Regions from separate parts of the Kocuria sp. HSID17590 genome, predicted to be linked through region 2. Evidence: predicted binding sites of a transcription regulator. Region 2 holds the regulator's gene; the other holds the start of a gene.
What was found. Region 2 encodes HspR, which represses chaperone genes until heat shock. Its sites were predicted from a motif close to AAGTTGAGTCNNNNNGACTCAACTT; they were not measured.
Positions count from the first base shown of each region.

Region 1 (6,282 bases), on a different contig from region 2:
GACGCGATGAGCGCCCCCGCCGTGCCGGACAGGGCCGCCAGCAGACTGCCCCCGGCGAAGACCACGAGCCCCACCATGAACATGGTCTTGCGTCCCCAGCGGTCCGCGAGCTTGCCCGTGGACAGCAGCAGCGCCGCGAGCAGCACCGCGTAGAGGCTGTTGACCCACTGCGCGTCCGTGAGGTTCAGCCCCAGGTCCTGGATGATCGCGGGCAGGGCGACCCCCACGATCGTGCCGTCCAGCACGATCATCCCGAGCCCGGCGGCGAGCGCCCCGAGGGCCACCCAGTCCCTGCGGCTCGGGGCGTCCGCGGTGGCGACGCCACTGGGGTGCGTGTCCGTCGCTGGTGTCGATGCCATGCTCACGCCCTCCGCAGGGGGTCCGCTCCCACCCTGGCCCCGGCCGGTGGCCGGCTGGGACGGGCGAGTGTTCTCGCGGGAAGACTATCCGCTCACCGTGTGAACGTGCAGAGACCGGTGGCGGACGTCGTGATCGTCGTGTGCCTACCGCTCACGGGAGGCGGGACGTCAGGTCCGGCGCATGACCGTGGCGGAGTCCACGGTGACGTCGCCGGGACCGGGTGCGGCGGCGTCGTCGTCCGTGAGGCCCGGGAGGGTGACGTCCCAGAACGGGGTGGGCCCCGCGATCCCCAGCTCCTGGCGCGGCACGGCGTGGGTGTCCTGGGTGGGATCGTCCACGGGGGCGCGCAGCAGGGTGGCGGTGGCCCAGCCGTGGGTGAGGAGGTAGTGGTCGCTCTCGGGTTCCTCCGGACCGGTCTCCGCGCTGTAGGTCACCGCGATGTGCTTCTCGTCCCCGCGCCCGATCTGCGCCTGGACCGCGCCGAAGCTCGCGAGCCGGGCGGGCTTGAGCCCGCGCAGCCGATCCGGGGACACGTCCGGGACGTTGACGTTGAGAATCCACTCGTCGAACGGGCGCTGCTCCCAGCGCTCCAGGGCGTAGCGGGTAACCAGCAGGGCCGTGTCCCAGTGCTGGGGGGCACCGGAGGTGATGGACACCGCGATCCCCGGAATCCCGTGGGACGCGCCCGTGAGCACCGCACCCACGGTGCCCGAGTGCAGGGTGGCCTTGCCCGTGTTCGCCCCCAGGTTCACGCCGGAGAGGATCATGTCCGGGCGCTGCCCGAAGGCGCCGTAGGAGGCCAGGAACGCGATCAGCGCGGGGGCGGCCTTCACCCCCACGCATTCCACGTCCTCGGGCATCTCCGGCGGGCTGGCGGGGACCAGGGCGATCTTCCCGTCGACCTCCTCGCCGGACAGGGACGCGCTGGCACCCGAGTACTCCTCCGCCGGCGCCGCCACCTTCACGGTGTGCCCCCGCTCCAGCGCCGCCCTCGCCAGGACCGCCAGCCCCGGGGACGAGATGCCGTCGTCGTTGGTCACCAGGATGTGCATGTCCACCATCGTGGCACGCGTCACGCACCCGGGCCAGGGCTCAGGAGATCCGGCGCACCGTGATCTGACGGGCGAACTTCTCGACGGTGGTGCGGTTGCCCGTGCCCAGTCCGCGCCGGGCCACGTTGAGCGCCCCGGCAGAGGCACCGAGCGCCACGGCGTCCACCAGGTCCAGCCCGCGCGCCAGCCCCACGGAGATCCCGGCGGTCATCGAGTCCCCGGCCCCGCGGTGGTCCAGCGGCGTGATGGACGGCGCGCAGACCTCCCGCACGGAGTCCTGCTCCACGAGCAGCGCCGGGTCCTTGGCGCGCGAGACGACGACGGCGCCCGCGCCCCGCTCCACGAGCGCCCGCCCGGCATCCACGAGGGACTCGGGGGTGTCGTCCGAGCCGAGGTCCAGGTCCCGGACCTCCTCGTGGCTGATCTTGAGCACGTCCACGTGCGCGGCCACCGCGGCCAGGGCCGGGGCGCCGCTGAGGTCCGCGACCACGGTGGTCCCGGCGTCCCGGGTGTCCCGGATGAGACGTCCGAAGAAGGAGGCCGGCACCACGTCCCCGGGCTCCGCGCCCGTGACCGTGAGGACGTCCGAGGCCAGGGCGTCCACGAACGCCGTGCCGTAGAGATCGTCCAGCTCGTGGCGGGAGAGCTCTGGCGGCGGCATGTGGGCCACGGTCTCCCGGTCCTCCCCGCGCAGGTCGTACACGTAGCCGCCGTTGCCGTACCCGTAGCGCACGGCGTTGACCTGCATGCCGAGCCCGTCCAGCATGGAACGGATCAGGGTGCCCAGCTCACCGCCGAACGGCCCGTTCACCGAGACGTCCGCGCCCAGGGAACCGGCCATGCGGGCCACCCACAGCCCCTGCCCGCCCGGGTGCATGTGCACGTCCGACTCGTGGGCGCTGCGGTTGCGGTACGCGGCGGGCTCCGTGATCTCCGTGATCAGCAGCGGGGTGGGCACCAGGACGGAGAGGCGCGGTGCGGCGCCGGAACGGGTATCGGTCACGCACGAAAGCTACCGCACGCGGTCCCTGGTGAACAGCACACCGAGGTGCCACCATGGTGGGATGAATTCCACCGCACCGGTCCGCATCGTGGAGGGCCAGGCCGCCAGCGAGCACACCCTGGCGGCCCTGGGCGCGTACTTCAGCGAGCTCGACCACCGCATCGACGGCGGGTTCGACCCCGAGCTCACCGAGGTGACCGGCCCCGAGGACGTCACCCCGCCCCACGGGGACTTCTTCCTGATGACCGACCTGGTCACGGGCGAGGTGATCGCGTGCGGCGCGGTCCGCAGGATCGACGACGACCGGGTAGAGCTGCGCCGGATCTGGGTGGCGCCGGAGCACCGCGGCCGGGGCCACGCCCGCACCCTGGTCCGGGCGCTCGAGAACAAGGTGCGCTCCTTCGGCGCCAGCACCGCGGTGGTCTCCCTGAACCCCGAGATGACCGAGGGCATCGCGATGTTCCGCAACCGCGGCTACGAACCGGTGGAGTCCTTCCACCGGGACACCACCGCTTCGGTGTTCCTGGGGCGGGTGCTCTAGGGCGGAGGTGGCCCGTGTGGCCGCTCAAGGGCGTGACGTCCGACCCGGGGGTGGCCATAGTGGGACTCGCGAGGAGCACCAGCTCCGAGAAGTAGGCCAGGCAGTCATCCGCACCGTTCGACGAGCCTGGCTCGCGCTTATAACAGGTCAGGTCAGCTCCACCACGTCAGCCACCAGCGGAGCGGCCAATCCCGTCCAGCGGCCACGCTTCTGGTAGCACCACGCCACGGCATCGGACACCCAGAGCAGTGTCTCTTCGTGCGCCCTGGGAAAGTCGTAGCGCGGTCGGTTCTCGGAGGACTGGAGCGCCTGCCCGATGATCTTCTTGTCGTGGGCATACGAAGACTCGTCCTTTTCCACGCTCAAGTGGTCCGCGCCGCTGGCCGCAGCATCTCGCGCGAGGGCCCCCAGACACAGCGGCCTGGCTTCCTTGTCTCTGAGCCCTCGCGCCACGTACACGTTCACCACGGTGTCGAGGGCGGAGAACTCCTTCAGCAGCTTCTTGCGGCGGTCATCGCGTTCATCGGTGAAATGGATCCTCTTCGGACCAGGCAGCGCCAAGGACCGAACAGCCTTTCGGGCGCGGTTCACGTCTCCGGCGGCAACCGCACTTGCCGCCACGTAGTAGCCGCCCACTTTGGACTCATCAACAAAGACGTGGGAGTAGAGCTCGTACCGGGCCCTTCGTGAAGCGTACTGCGGGGCGCGACACCGATGACTGCCGAGAAAACCCTTGGTTCGAGCTGAGGGGAGATGGTCCCGATGCACGGGAACCGGAGTTCACGCTTCGCGTCACCTCAGTCCCGCGCCTCCCGCGTCCTCTTGTCGTTCGCCTTCCCGATGGCCTCCACCAGCTCGTCCTTGGTCATGCCCGAACGGCCCTGGACGTCCAGCTCCTGGGCGATCTCGTAGAGGTGCTCCTTGGAGGCGTTCGCGTCCACGCCGCCGGCGGTGTCCTCCTCGTTGGACCCACCCTTTTCCGCGCTGGCGTCCGACGGGCCGTTCTCCTCCTTGGGCTCCCAGTGGCCCCCCACCTTCTCGTGGGTGTGCTTCACCGCGGCCCACGCCGTGCGGGCCGCGCGGGACTCCTCCTGGTACTCCTCCTGTGCGGAGTCGTACGCCTGCGCGAACGTGTCCTGCGCCTTCTCGTCGGAGCGGCGCAGCGTGGACGGAATCTCGTCCTGCCGCGCGCGGCCGTTCTTCTTCGCCTTCGGCACGGTGTCCTCCTGCTGTCGGGGATGTCTCCGGTGCTTCGATTCTAGGAACGACGACGCCGCCCGCCCCACCCTTTCGGGCCCGTCACCTCCCGAGACGGCCGGGCGAGGGTCCGTGGAAGCACCGCCGCTCGCCTTGAGCATGGTCCGCTCAAGATAGGTGCCGGAACCCTTGGCACTCTGCTGTACCGAGTGCTATATTCTTCGTAGTTGAGTCAGTGGGACTCAAGAAACGTGACAGCGCCGGATCCGGACACCAGCGGCCGAGCGCTCCACGGAGGTCACGCACACGGAAGGAATGACTGTCATGGCTACTTTCGATCCGTTCACCGAGGTCCAGAACTTCGCCAACCAGGTCCTCTCCACCCGCAACGGCCTGGAGCAGATGCCCATGGACCTGTTCCGCCGGGGCTCCAACTACTACCTCGCCGCAGACCTCCCGGGCATCGACCCCACCAGCGTGGACGTGGACGTGGACGGCCAGCTGCTGACCATCCGCGCGCAGCGCCGCCTGCCCTCCGCGGAGAAGGACACCAAGTGGATCGTGCGCGAGCGCCGCAACCACTCCTTCGTCCGCCAGCTGAACCTGGGCCAGGGCATCGACACGGAGAACATCACCGCCGCGTACGACAACGGCGTGCTCACCGTGACCATCCCCGTGTCCCCTAAGTCCCAGCCGCGCAAGATCCAGGTGGCCACGGGCCAGAACCAGGACAGCGTGGTGCTGGAGAACGGCCAGCAGGAGCAGAAGACCGAGTCCTCCGAGGACTCGGAGAGCTGAGCGCCCCGGCATCACCCGGGATGCACTGAGTGAGCCACGAGGGCCCGCGGGATCTCCCGCGGGCCCTCGTGCATGCCCGACGGGGATTCCACGCACGGGGCCCCGTAGCGTCCGCCCCACCGCGTGAGGAGCCGCCGACGCGGCGTCGCGATGTCCGGTCCTCCTCCGGGACCGCCCGCGACGGCGCGCGCGGCGTCGCCCATGCTGTGCGGCGGTGCGCGGTGGTGCGCGGCTCAGCCCGCGAAGAAGAACCGGGTGAGGTGGAAGAACACCGGTGCCGCGAAGATCAGGGAGTCCATCCGGTCCAGGATCCCGCCGTGACCCGGGATGAGGGCGCCGAAGTCCTTGATGCCGCGGTCCCGTTTGAGGCTGCTCATCACGAGCCCGCCCAGGAAGCCCAGCAGGCAGGAGACCAGGGCCAGCACCCCGGCCTGCCACGGGGTGAACGGGGTCAGCCACCACAGCGCGGCGCCCAGGGCCGTGGCGGAGAGGACCCCGCCCACGAAGCCCTCCCACGTCTTGTTGGGACTCACGGTGGGCGCGATCCGGTGCCGGCCCATGGTCTTGCCCCAGAGGTACTGCAGGACGTCCGAGCCCTGCACCACCACCGCGAGGAACAGCAGCAGTGCCCCCGCCTCCACGCCACCAGACCCCACGGCGGAACCGTCCGCCGCGGCCTTGCCGTGATGGATGGCCACGGGCAGCTGCAGCACGGCCGGGAGGTAGCTCAGGGCGTAGACGCACACCATGAGACCCCACTGGCTCAGGGCGGCCCGGTGCAGGAAGGACTCCGTGCGCCCGGACAGCGCGAGCAGCACGGGCAGGAACAGGAACGCGTACACCGGGATGAAGATGGCGAACATCCCGTACCAGTGCTCCCACACGAACCAGAAGTGCAGCGGGGCCAGGACCACCAGGATCCACGTCAGCACCCGGTGGTCCCGCTCCCCGGGCGGCAGCAGGTTGGCGAACTCCCGCAGGGCCAGCAGGGACAGGGCGAGGAACAGCAGCACCACGGCGGTCTCCCCCAGCGCCAGGCTGCCCACGAGCACCGCCACCATGATCCACCACGCGAAGATCCGCTGCCGCACGTTCAGCAGCGTGGCTCGCAGCCCCTCCGACGCCGTGCGCCGGTACATCAGCTCCGCCACCACGGTGGCCAGCACCAGGAACCCCAGCAGTCCGGAGAGGAACCACCACGTGGGCCCGCCCAGCAGTCCGATCACCATGACGGCCTACCCCTTCTCCCGCAGTTCGCGCGCCACGGCCCGCAGCCGGGTGGCCACGGTCAGCGCGCACCCCAGCACCACGAGCACGAGCGTGACCCACAG
Region 1 covers NZ_RBMB01000022.1:52,249-58,530, forward strand. Annotated here, with positions in the region: gene D8M39_RS09180 (MFS transporter) at 1-359, opposite strand, end outside; gene surE (5'/3'-nucleotidase SurE) at 528-1,412, opposite strand; gene D8M39_RS09190 (1-phosphofructokinase family hexose kinase) at 1,453-2,415, opposite strand; gene D8M39_RS09195 (GNAT family N-acetyltransferase) at 2,477-2,956, shown strand; gene D8M39_RS09200 (hypothetical protein) at 3,104-3,592, opposite strand; gene D8M39_RS09205 (ChaB family protein) at 3,754-4,173, opposite strand; gene D8M39_RS09210 (Hsp20/alpha crystallin family protein) at 4,478-4,951, shown strand; gene D8M39_RS09215 (phosphatidate cytidylyltransferase) at 5,185-6,180, opposite strand; gene D8M39_RS09220 (CDP-alcohol phosphatidyltransferase family protein) at 6,187-6,282, opposite strand, start outside.
Region 1: D8M39_RS09210 (Hsp20/alpha crystallin family protein) is a predicted target of HspR. The motif match lies at 4,378-4,402, and genes of this name have one in related genera.

Region 2 (11,142 bases):
GTGGCCGTCCACCCTGGTCACGGGCACCGCGAGTCGCACCGAGGACGTGAGCCACACGGCGTCCGCCTCCAGGAGGTCCCGGGGATGCAGGGGCCCGTAGTCCACGCCCCAGCCGTGACGGCGCGCGGCGTCGAAGATCCTGGCCTGTGACGTCCCCGGCAGGATGCCGCGTGACGGTTCGGGCGTCACCAGGGTGGGTGGCTGCCCGGGCGAGGTGCGGGCGCACACCACCGACGACGTTGCCCCCTCAAGGATCCTGCGGTCCGTGGACGTGGTGAACACGACGTCCTGCGCGCCGTTCGCCCGGGCGTGGCGGACGGCGGCCATGTTGACCGCGTAGGAAAGCGTCTTCACACCGGGAAGCAGCCAGGGCATCCCGGAGTCCTCGGCCGGGTCGTGGCCGTGTTCCAGCAGCAGCACGGACACGCCGTCCTGGCGGGCCTCGAAGGTCTGCGGGGGCACCGGCGACACGGTGAGCCACGCCCACGGCTCACCACCCGGCACGCCCCGGCTCACGCTCAGCTTGACCGAGTGCTCGGCCCCGAGATCACGGGACGGGTCGTGGGAACCCGGCCCGGCGGCGTCGAGCCCCAGGGCCAGGGCCGCGCGGCAGACGTCCTGCGGGGGCGCGGGAAGGTCCGCGGTGCGGGCGGAGGCGGCGAGCCGGGCGTGGTGCGCGTCGAACTTGTAGGCGGTGCCGTCCAGCACGTGCAGCGTCTCGAAGATCCCGTCACCGCGGGTGAGCGCCTGGTCCTCCAGGCGCACCATGGGCTCGCGCGGATCAACAGGGCGGGGCGGACCCGTCACGGGGGACAGCAGCACCGCGGCGCCCGGTCCGGAGCTCACGAGCCGCCCCGCTCCTCGGCGGTCGGTGCGGGAAGCTGGGGCGCGGGGCCAGGGTGGATGATGTCCGCGGCCTCCCACACGGGGTCCTCCGCGAGGTAGTGCTCCTCCTGCTCGGCCCACACGTCCCAGTAGTTCTCGTACGTGGCACCGTCGCGGGCGAGGGCCCGCTGCTTGCGCTGCCACGTGGGCAGCTCCACCCACACGGACGTGTCGAGCAGCGCCCGGGCCTCGCGGTGGCAGGCTCCCACGCCCTCCACCAGGACGATCTCGGCGGCGCGCGTGAGCCGGGGCGTGCCCGGTTCGCTGGTCAGCCAGTCCCACGCGGTCCAGTGCGCGTCCTCGCCGCGCCGCAGCGGTTCGAGGATGCGTGTGCGGTACTCGCTCATGCCCTCGGCCAGTCCGTTCCAGCCCGGGTACAGGTCCTCCAGGCGGAAGGTCACGACGTCGTACGAGCGCCGCAGCACCGCCGCGAGCTGATCCGTGAGGGTGGTCTTGCCCGCGCCGGAGCGGCCATCGATGCCCACAACGAACGGGCGGCGCGTGGCTGGCGGCAGCAGCCGCGCGAGGTTGACGCCGTCCGGGAACTGGGCGATCTCATCGTCGTGGAATCCTTCGTCCGGTGCGATCACGGGGCCTCGACCCGTTCGCGCACCCAGGTCACGACGCCGGGGGTGGCCGCCGCGATCTGCTCCCAGGCTGTGTCGAAGTCCTCCGAACCTCCGTACCACGGGTCGGCGATGTCGAGGTCCGTGCCGGAGGCCTCGGCCTGCGGGTCGAAGCTGCGCATCAGACGCACGGTGTCGGCGCGGTCCGGGGGCAGGCGGCGCCGCAACTGTTCGCGTTGGGAGTTCGTCATGGCGAGCAGCATGTCTGCGTCCGCGAGCTCGGCGTCGGTGATTCTGTGCGCGCAGTGGTCGGGGAGGTCGAGGTGGTGGTGCGCGATCACGGCCCGGGCGCGCGGGTCCACGGGATTGCCGTGCTCCTCGTCGCTCACCCCGGCGGAGCCGACCGCCACTCGCCCGCAGAGCCCTGCGCGGTCGAGCTCGGCGCGCAGGAGCGCCTCGGCCATGGGGGAGCGGCAGATGTTGCCGGTGCACACCGTGACGATGTTGAACATGGTCTCCACTGTACGAAAAATCCGCGCCGGGTGAGCGGCCCTGGGGTCCGTGCACCCCGCCGCCACGCCAGCGGCGAAATCCGCGGGGTTCGGCCGGGGTGACGACGGTGCTCCGGGCTGGGCGGCGACGGCGAGCCGGGCAGAAGGGCGACGACGCCACGGGCAAGGAGCGCACCGTCGCGCAGGGAAGGGCGGCGACGGCGCTGCGGAGCCGGGAACACACACGGAACGGGGTGCACGTCCGTGGACGTGCACCCCGTTCGCATCACTGCCGGGTGGCGGCTCCGCAGGGGAGCGCCGGAGTCACTTCTCGTCGAGGTGCTTGGGGGTCGTCTGGTCCCAGGGGGCCTCGCCCTCCGGGGTGTCCTTGACGATGTCGTCCACGGCGGAGGTGACCCACTCGGACTTGTACTGGAAGTCCGTCTCGTCACCGTTCTCGTCCGTCTGGCGGTACCACTCGGTGATCGCCGGATCGTGCGAGTCGAACGCGTCGCCGGCGGCGCGATGGCCCTCGGCGCGCTCCACCTGCAGGGCGAAGTTGTCACCGTGCTCGGCGAGCCCGGCGGCCACGGCCTTCTGGACGGCCGAGTAGGCGAACTTGGTCCGCAGCGTGGCGGGGTCGTTGCTCAGGTCCCGGTACAGGGCGACCATCATCATGGCCACGATCACCGCGAACGGCAGCGCCGAGACGATGACCAGGCGCTGCATGCCCGCCAGCGCGTCGTTGCCGGCCACCAGGAGCATGACGATCGCGATGCCCGCGAGGCACGCGCCCCAGAAGATGACGATCCACTTGCTGGGGTCCGGGCGCCCGCGCTGGGTCATGGTGCCCATGACCACGGAAGCGGAGTCCGCGCTCGTCACGAAGAAGATGCCGATGACGACCATGGCCAGCACCGAGGTGACGGCCGTGAGCGGGAGCTGGTCGAAGAGTCCGAAGAGCATGGACTCGGCGCCGTTGTCCACGGAGAGGTCCGCACCGTTCTTGGAGAAGAACATGGCGGAGCCGCCGAAGACGATGAACCACAGGATGCACACCGAGGCCGGGACCACGAGCACCACGGTCACGAACTGGCGGATGGTGCGGCCACGGGAGATCTTGGCGATGAACATGCCCACGAACGGGGACCACGAGAGCCACCAGGCCCAGTAGTACACGGTCCAGGTGTTGGAGAACTCGGCGCTCTCCGGACCCCACGCGGCCGACTGGCCGGTCATGAAGAGGTACTCGGACACGTATGTGGAGAACGTGGAGGGGATCAGCGTCAGCAGGAAGACCGTGGGTCCCACGAGGAACACGAACAGCGCCAGCACGAAGGCGAGCGAGAGGTTGATGTTCGACAGGTAGCGGATGCCGCGGGAGACGCCCGAGACGGCGGAGATGATGAAGCCCACGGACAGCAGCGCGATGATCACGATCAGCGCGTTGTTGCTGAGCTTGTCCAGCCCGCCCACGATCGAGATGCCGGAGCCGATCTGCATGGCTCCCACGCCCAGGGACGCGGCGGTGCCGAAGAGGGTGGCGAAGATCGCGAAGACGTCGATCAGCTTGCCCAGGGTGCCGTCCACGCGCTTGTGGCCGAGCAGCGCGGTGAACACGCGCGAGATCAGCGGGGCCCGGCCGCGGCGGTAGGCGCCGTAGGCCACGGAGACGCCGACGACGGCGTAGATGGCCCACGGGTTCAGGGCCCAGTGGAAGGCGGACTGCACGAGGGCGTAGACCACCATGGAGTCGCTGCCGGCCTCGGCGACCTTCGAGAAGCCGGGGATCCCGCCCTCGAAGTAGCTCATGGGCTCGAACGCGCCGTAGAAGACCAGGCCGATGCCCATGCCCGCCGCGAAGAGCATCGCGAGCCAGGAGAAGAAGGAGTACTCGGGCTCCTCGTCGTCACGGCCGAGCTTGATCTTTCCTGTGCGGGTGAAGCCGATGAAGATCATGAAGACCACGGCCGCGGTGGAGAGCAGGATGAAGAACCAGCCGGTGTTGTCCGTGACCCACGCGAGCGCGGTTGCCGAGACCGTCGAGAGGCTGTCCGTGCCGAGCACGCCCCACGCGATGAAGCCCACCACGAGGACCGCGGTGATCGCGAAGACCACCCTGTCGGTTCCGAACTTGACCTTGCGGTCCTCCACGCCGACGCCCGGGACCAGTGCCGGGTGGATGCCGTGGGGGTAGGTGAGCTCGTCGATGATCTTCCGGGGGCGGCTGCGGGTGGGGGTGCCCGTGGAGCCGGGGGTGGTCGTCGAGTCCGACGGTCGTCGGTCCTCGGAATGGGGTGGGGTGCTCAAGACAGTTCTCCTGACTGTGGCGGTGAGTGATCGGGGACGGGTGGAGGCGCGGTGGAACTCCCGGATCGGTGACATGTGGACTGCGCCGCGCGGGCAAGTGGTTTCGCCCTGGGCGCACAAACCCTCGAGCATAACCCGGAACCGTCCGGGAACTAAACCGACGGGTAAGGGGCATGTGGGGAGGGGCCGCAAAAAAGTTGAGTGAAACTTGCTCAACTCTGTTGACACGGGTGGCGTCGCGTGTAAACTTGAGTCCTGAAAGCTCAAGTCTTCACGGTTCGAGCGACACGGGGATCCGGTCCTCGTGCGAACCGCATGGCATCAACGAAAGGATCGACTATGTCTCGCGCAGTAGGAATCGACCTCGGCACCACCAACTCCGTGGTGGCAGTGCTGGAAGGCGGCGAACCCGTCGTCATCGCCAACGCCGAGGGCAACCGCACCACCCCGTCCGTCGTGGCGTTCTCCAAGGACGGCGAGACCCTCGTGGGTGACGTGGCCAAGCGCCAGGCCGTGACGAACGTGGACCGCACCGTGGCCTCCGTGAAGCGCCACATGGGCACCGACTGGACCACCGAGATCGACGGCAAGAAGTACACCCCGCAGGAGATCTCCGCCCGCATTCTCATGAAGCTCAAGGCGGATGCCGAGTCCTACCTGGGCGACACGGTCACGGACGCCGTGATCACAGTCCCCGCGTACTTCAACGACGCCGAGCGCCAGGCCACCAAGGAGGCCGGTGAGATCGCCGGCATGAACGTGCTGCGCATCGTCAACGAGCCCACCGCAGCGGCCCTGGCCTACGGTCTGGAGAAGGGCAAGGAGGACGAGCTCATCCTGGTCTTCGACCTCGGTGGCGGCACGTTCGACGTCTCCCTGCTGGAAGTCGGCAAGGACGAGGACGACTTCTCCACCATCCAGGTCCGCGCCACCGCCGGTGACAACCGCCTCGGCGGCGACGACTGGGACCAGCGGATCGTGGACTGGCTGCTGGAGCAGGTGAAGTCCAAGACCGGTGCGGACCTGTCCAAGGACAAGATCGCCCTGCAGCGCCTGAAGGAGGCGGCCGAGCAGGCCAAGAAGGAGCTGTCCTCCGCCACCTCCACCACCATCTCCCTGCAGTACCTGTCCGTGACTCCCGAGGGTCCGGTGCACCTGGACGAGAAGCTGTCCCGCGCCAAGTTCGAGGACCTCACCAAGGATCTGCTGGCCCGCACCGAGAAGCCGTTCAAGGACGTCATCGCGGAGGCCGGGATCAAGGTCTCGGACATCGACCACGTGGTGCTCGTGGGTGGCTCCACCCGCATGCCCGCCGTGGTCGAGAAGGTCACGCAGCTGGCCGGCAAGGCCCCGAACAAGGGCGTGAACCCGGACGAGGTCGTGGCCATCGGCGCCGCGATCCAGGCGGGCGTGCTCAAGGGTGACCGCAAGGACGTGCTGCTGATCGACGTGACCCCGCTGTCGCTGGGCATCGAGACCAAGGGCGGCGTGATGACCAAGCTCATCGAGCGCAACACGGCCATCCCCACGAAGCGCTCCGAGACCTTCACGACCGCCGAGGACAACCAGCCCTCCGTGTCCATCCAGGTCTTCCAGGGTGAGCGCGAGTTCACCCGGGACAACAAGAACCTGGGCACGTTCGAGCTGACCGGCATCGCGCCGGCCCCGCGCGGCATGCCGCAGATCGAGGTCACCTTCGATATCGACGCCAACGGCATCGTGCACGTGTCCGCCAAGGACAAGGGCACGGGCAAGGAGCAGTCGATGACCATCACGGGCGGCACCTCGCTGTCCAAGGAGGACATCGACCGCATGGTGAAGGACGCCGAGGCCAACGCGGACGCCGACAAGCAGCGCCGTGAGGCCGCGGACCGCCGCAACAACGCGGAGCAGACCGCGTACTCGGTGGAGAAGCTGATCAAGGACGACGAGGGCGCCATCCCCGAGGGCGTCAAGTCCGAGGTCCAGGCGGACGTGGACGCCGTCAAGGCCGCGCTCGAGGGCGATGACGACGATGCCGTGAAGACCGCGTTCGAGAAGCTGCAGGCCTCACAGACCAAGATCGGCGAGGCGCTGTACGCGCAGTCCCAGAACGAGGGTGCCGAGGGTGCCCAGACGGGTGCTGCCGGTGCCGAGGGCGCCCAGGCCAAGGACGACGACGACATCGTCGACGCCGAGGTCGTGGACGACGACAACGACGGGAAGAAGTGAGCATGAGCGATTCCGAGAACCCGACGGGCAACGGCCAGTCCGTGCCGCAGGACCCGGACCACTCGGCTGAGCATGCCCAGCAGGCCGACGGCGCACAGGGACAGGAGGGTCTGACCGTGGACGACATCCTCGACACCCCCCAGTCCCAGGACGCCGGGGCCGCGGACGCGGCGTCGCTCCAGGGCGACGCCGCCCCGGCGGGCGGATCGGAGGCCCAGGGCTCCGAGGCGCAGAAGCTCGCGGACGAGCGGTTGGAGGACCTCCGCCGGCTGCAGGCGGAGTTCGTGAACTTCAGGAACCGCACCGTGCGTGAGAAGGACCAGTTGCGGGACTTCGTGTCCGGCGAGATGGTTGCCGCGCTGTTGCCGGTCCTCGACGACGTCGACGCCGCCCGCAAGGCGGGGGACCTCGAGGAGGGCCCGTTCGCGGCGATCGCCGCGAAGCTCGAGGAGGCCCTCACCAAGAAGGGGCTCACGCGGATCGGCGAGGTGGGTGAGGTGTTCGACCCGAACATCCACGAGGCCGTTCTGCAGCAGCCCACCCAGGACGTGGCACCGGATCATGTGTCCATGGTGCTGCGCTCGGGCTTCAAGGTGGGCAACAAGGTCGTCCGAGCGGCCCAGGTGGCCGTGGCGACGCAGCCGTAGCGACACCATGAACTCGGGGCGGGTCCACATGACGGGACCCGCCCCGAGCCGTATCACAGCACATCGAAGAGAAAGGAGGCGTCATGGCCAGTCAGGACTGGATTGACAAGGACTTCTACAGCGTCCTGGGCGTCTCCAAGGACGCATCCCAAGCTGACGTCAAGAAGGCGTACCGCAAGCTGGCCCGCAAGTACCACCCGGACCAGAACCCCGGGGATGCGGCTGCGGAGAAACGGTTCAAGGACATCACCGAGGCGAACTCGGTGCTCTCGGACCCCGAGGAGCGTGAGCAGTACGACGCGATCCGGGCCATGGGCTCCGGCGCGCGCTTCACGGCCGGCGGTCCGGAGGGTGCCGGCGGCGCCGGCGGAGCGGGCTTCGAGGACATCTTCGGAGACATCTTCAACGGCGGTGGTGGCCGACGGCGCTACACCACCTCCAGCGGCGGTGGCGGCCGACGGCGCTACACCACCTCCAGCGGCGGTGGCGGGGGTTTCGAGGACATCTTCGCCCAGTTCGGCGGGGGCCAGGGCGGCGGCTTCGGCGGCCAGTCCGGGTTCGGCGCTCAGGGTGGCTTCAGCGGCTACCAGGCCCCGCCCGCCAAGGGCGAGGACATCCACACGACCACCACCATCCCGCTGCGCTCGGCGTACAACGGCACCACGGTGAAGCTGCGCCGAGGCAACGGCCAGACCACCACGGTGCGCGTGCCCAAGGGCGTCAAGGACGGTCAGCGGCTGAAGATCGCGGGCAAGGGCCACACCGGCCCGGGCGGCAACGGGGACCTCTTCGTGACCGTCAAGGTCAAGGAGCACCCGTTCTTCACCCGCGAGGGCCAGGACGTGCACGTCACCGTTCCGGTCTCCGTGGCGGAGGCGGGTCTCGGCGCGACCGTCCAGGTCCCCACCTTGGACGGGGGCCACGTGAACGTGAAGGTTCCCGCCGGCACCTCCTCGGGGCGCCGGATGCGCGTCAAGGGCAAGGGTTTCACGTCCGGGTCCAGCACCGGGAACATGATCGTCACCGTGCAGATTGTGCTGCCCGCCACGATCAACGACGCCGCACGGCAGGCACTCGAGGACTTCGCCGCCGCCACGGAGGACTTCGACCCGCGTGCGGACCTGGGTGCGCAAGCGGCCGTCTGAGATGGCGGTGGACTTCACGAAGCCCGGGTTCGTGATCTCGGTGGCGGCCGAGCTCGCGGACATGCACCCGCAGACCCTGCGCCAGTACGACCGCCTGGGGCTTGTGACGCCGTCGCGGGCCTCCGGGCGGGCACGGCGCTACTCGCAGCTGGACGTGCAGAAGCTGCGCCAGATCCAGGAGCTCTCCCAGGCGGGCGTGTCCCTCGAGGGGATCAAGCGGATCATGCAGCTGGAGAACCAGGTGCAGGCGCTGCAGTCGCGCGTCACCGAGCTCTCGGAGGAGCTGGAGAACGAGCGCCAGGCCCGCAGCGAGCGGGAGAAGATCTTCATCGCGGGCTCCGGCGGGGAGGTGGTGCGCATTGCCCGCGGGGGACGCCGCGCCCCCCGCAAGGTCTCCCAGGCGCTGATGCTCTACCGCCCGGCGCGGTCCGGCGGCACCGCGGACCGGGAAACCGCCACGGCGGCGTCGGGCGCCCCACGGCGTTCGGCCCGGGGCAGCGGCCCGGGCTGAGAACCCGCCACCACGGTCCCCGCACGGTCTCCGGACGGTGCGGGGGCCGTGGTCGTCCGGGGGGGGCACCCGGGTGTGCGCGGGGACACGGGCGGGGACATACCCTGGGAAGGCCCCGCCCCGATCCCAGGAGCCGTCCGTGTCAGAATCCCGCCCACCCCACGAGAAACGCGCTGCAGCGCACGGACCCTCCGCCGCCCACGAACCCTCCGCCGCCCAAAGACCCGCCGGGAGCCGCTCCGGACAGGCCCGCCGGGAGCCGGTGGCTCAGCGCGGGGTGCGCGGCGCGAAGTCCTTCCTCTCCGAGATCAGCTACCCCCACAACATCCACCCGGCCGTGGTGCCCGGCGTCTCGGTGGAGGACCAGAGGGTCCGCTACGGCGTGGACAAGCTGGTGGTGGGCGTGGCCCCGGCGGCCTGATCGTCGGGTTCATCGTGTGGGGTCTCGTGGACACGGACTCGCTGACCGCGGCGTCCGGGGCTGCACTGAACTGGGCCATGCTGAACATGGGCTGGTCCTTCAACCTGCTGGCGATCGGACTGCTGGTCTACCTGCTGTACCTCGCGTTCTCGCACTACGGCAGGATCCCCCTCGGCCTCGACGGGGACACCCCCGCATACTCCACAGCGTCGTGGGCGGCCATGCTGTTCGCCGCGGGGATCGGGATCGGCATCATCTTCTTCGGCCCGTTCGAGCCGATGACCTACTTCCTCTCACCGCGCCCTGGCTCCGCGGAGCCAGGGACCATGGAGGCCATGAAGAAGGCCTCCGCGCAGGCCGCCCTGCACTGGGGGCTCAACGCGTGGGCCATCTACGGTCTCGTGGGCGTGGCGGTGGGCTACACCTCCTACCGGCGCGGCCGGGTTCCGCTCATGAGCTCCGTGTTCGCGCCGTTCTTCCGGCAGGGGCGCACGGACAACGTGGTGGGGCGGGTCATCGACATCCTCGCGATCCTGGCCACCCTGTTCGGCACGGCGGCCGCGCTGGGCATCGGTGCACTGCAGATCAGCCGCGGGGTGGACATCTTCACGGGCATGGGGTCCACGGGCAACGCCGGTGCGCTCACCATCATCTCGGTACTGACAGCCGGGTTCATCGCCTCCGCAGTCTCCGGGGTGGCCAAGGGCATCCGGTGGCTGTCCAACATCAACATGGTGCTGGCCATCGGCCTGGCGCTGTTCTTCTTCGTCCTGGGGCCCACGGCGTTCCTGCTCAACTACGTGCCCGCGGTGATCGTCACGTACTTCGCCGAGCTGCCGGACATGCTCTCGGCGTCCATGTCCGACGGTCCGCAGATGCAGAAGTTCCTCTCCACCTGGACCACGTTCTACTGGGCCTGGTGGGTCTCCTGGGCGCCGTTCGTGGGGATCTTCGTGGCCAAGATCTCCCGGGGGCGCACCATCCGCCAGTTCGTGCTGGGGGTGCTGTTCATCCCCTCGGCCATCGTGGTCATGGCCTTCACCGTGCTGGGCGGCACCGCCATCTGGCAGCAGCTGCAGACCCGCGCGATCGCCCCGGACAACACGGTGGACACCCTGCCCCCGCCGGAGGAGATCTTCTTCACCGTCCTGGACGGGCTGCCGGGCGCCGGGATCATGGCGGGTGTGGTGGTGGTCATGCCCGCGGTCTTCTTCGTGACCACCGCGGACTCGGCCTCCGTGGTGACCTCGCAGATGTCCCAGCGGGGCAACCCCAACCCCAAGCGGCGGGTGACGGTGTTCTGGGGCCTGTGCATGGCCGGGATCGCCGTGGTGATGCTGCTGATCGGCGGGCAGAACGCGCTGACCGGGCTGACCGGGCTGCAGAACCTCATCACGATCACCGCCCTTCCGTTCACGCTCATCATGTTCGCGATGGCCGTGGCCCTGCACAAGGACCTGCGGCGGGACCCGATGATCATCCGCGAGCAGTACTCGCGCTGGGCGGTGGACAAGTCCGTGCGCCACGGGATCGACGAGTACGGCGACGACTTCACGTTCGCCGTGGAGCACGCCCCGGACAGCAAGTGGGCCACGGGCGCGGACTTCGACTCCTCCGCGCCGGAGGTCACCGACTGGTACCAGCGCACGGACGAGGACGGCAACCCCGTGGACTACGACTACGAGACGGGCGAGTTCACGGGGGTCCCGGAAGAGGTGGGACACGATGACACAGGGGAGCCCTCGCAGGGCCATGCTGGGGATTCGGCGGGGAGCGGACGGCGGTAGGCCCCGGGCGGGAGCGAACCCGGGGCCGGTCGCCGTCAGCGACGCCGGTAGGCCAGGTCCCGCGGCACGCGACCGGCCTCGGTGGCCTTGCGCTCGAAGCTCGTGAGGATCCTGCCCTCCCAGCGGGGTGCCCAGCCGGTGTCCGGGTGCTCGTCGTCCGCGAGAGGG
Region 2 covers NZ_RBMB01000029.1:1,743-12,884, forward strand. Annotated here, with positions in the region: gene D8M39_RS10035 (aminotransferase class IV) at 1-846, opposite strand, end outside; gene D8M39_RS10040 (uridine kinase) at 843-1,475, opposite strand; gene D8M39_RS10045 (low molecular weight protein-tyrosine-phosphatase) at 1,472-1,963, opposite strand; gene D8M39_RS10050 (BCCT family transporter) at 2,267-4,252, opposite strand; gene dnaK (molecular chaperone DnaK) at 4,592-6,463, shown strand; gene D8M39_RS10060 (nucleotide exchange factor GrpE) at 6,466-7,110, shown strand; gene D8M39_RS10065 (DnaJ C-terminal domain-containing protein) at 7,194-8,255, shown strand; gene D8M39_RS10070 (heat shock protein transcriptional repressor HspR) at 8,257-8,766, shown strand; gene D8M39_RS13250 (hypothetical protein) at 9,029-9,187, shown strand; gene D8M39_RS10075 (BCCT family transporter) at 9,214-10,974, shown strand; gene trmB (tRNA (guanosine(46)-N7)-methyltransferase TrmB) at 11,010-11,142, opposite strand, start outside.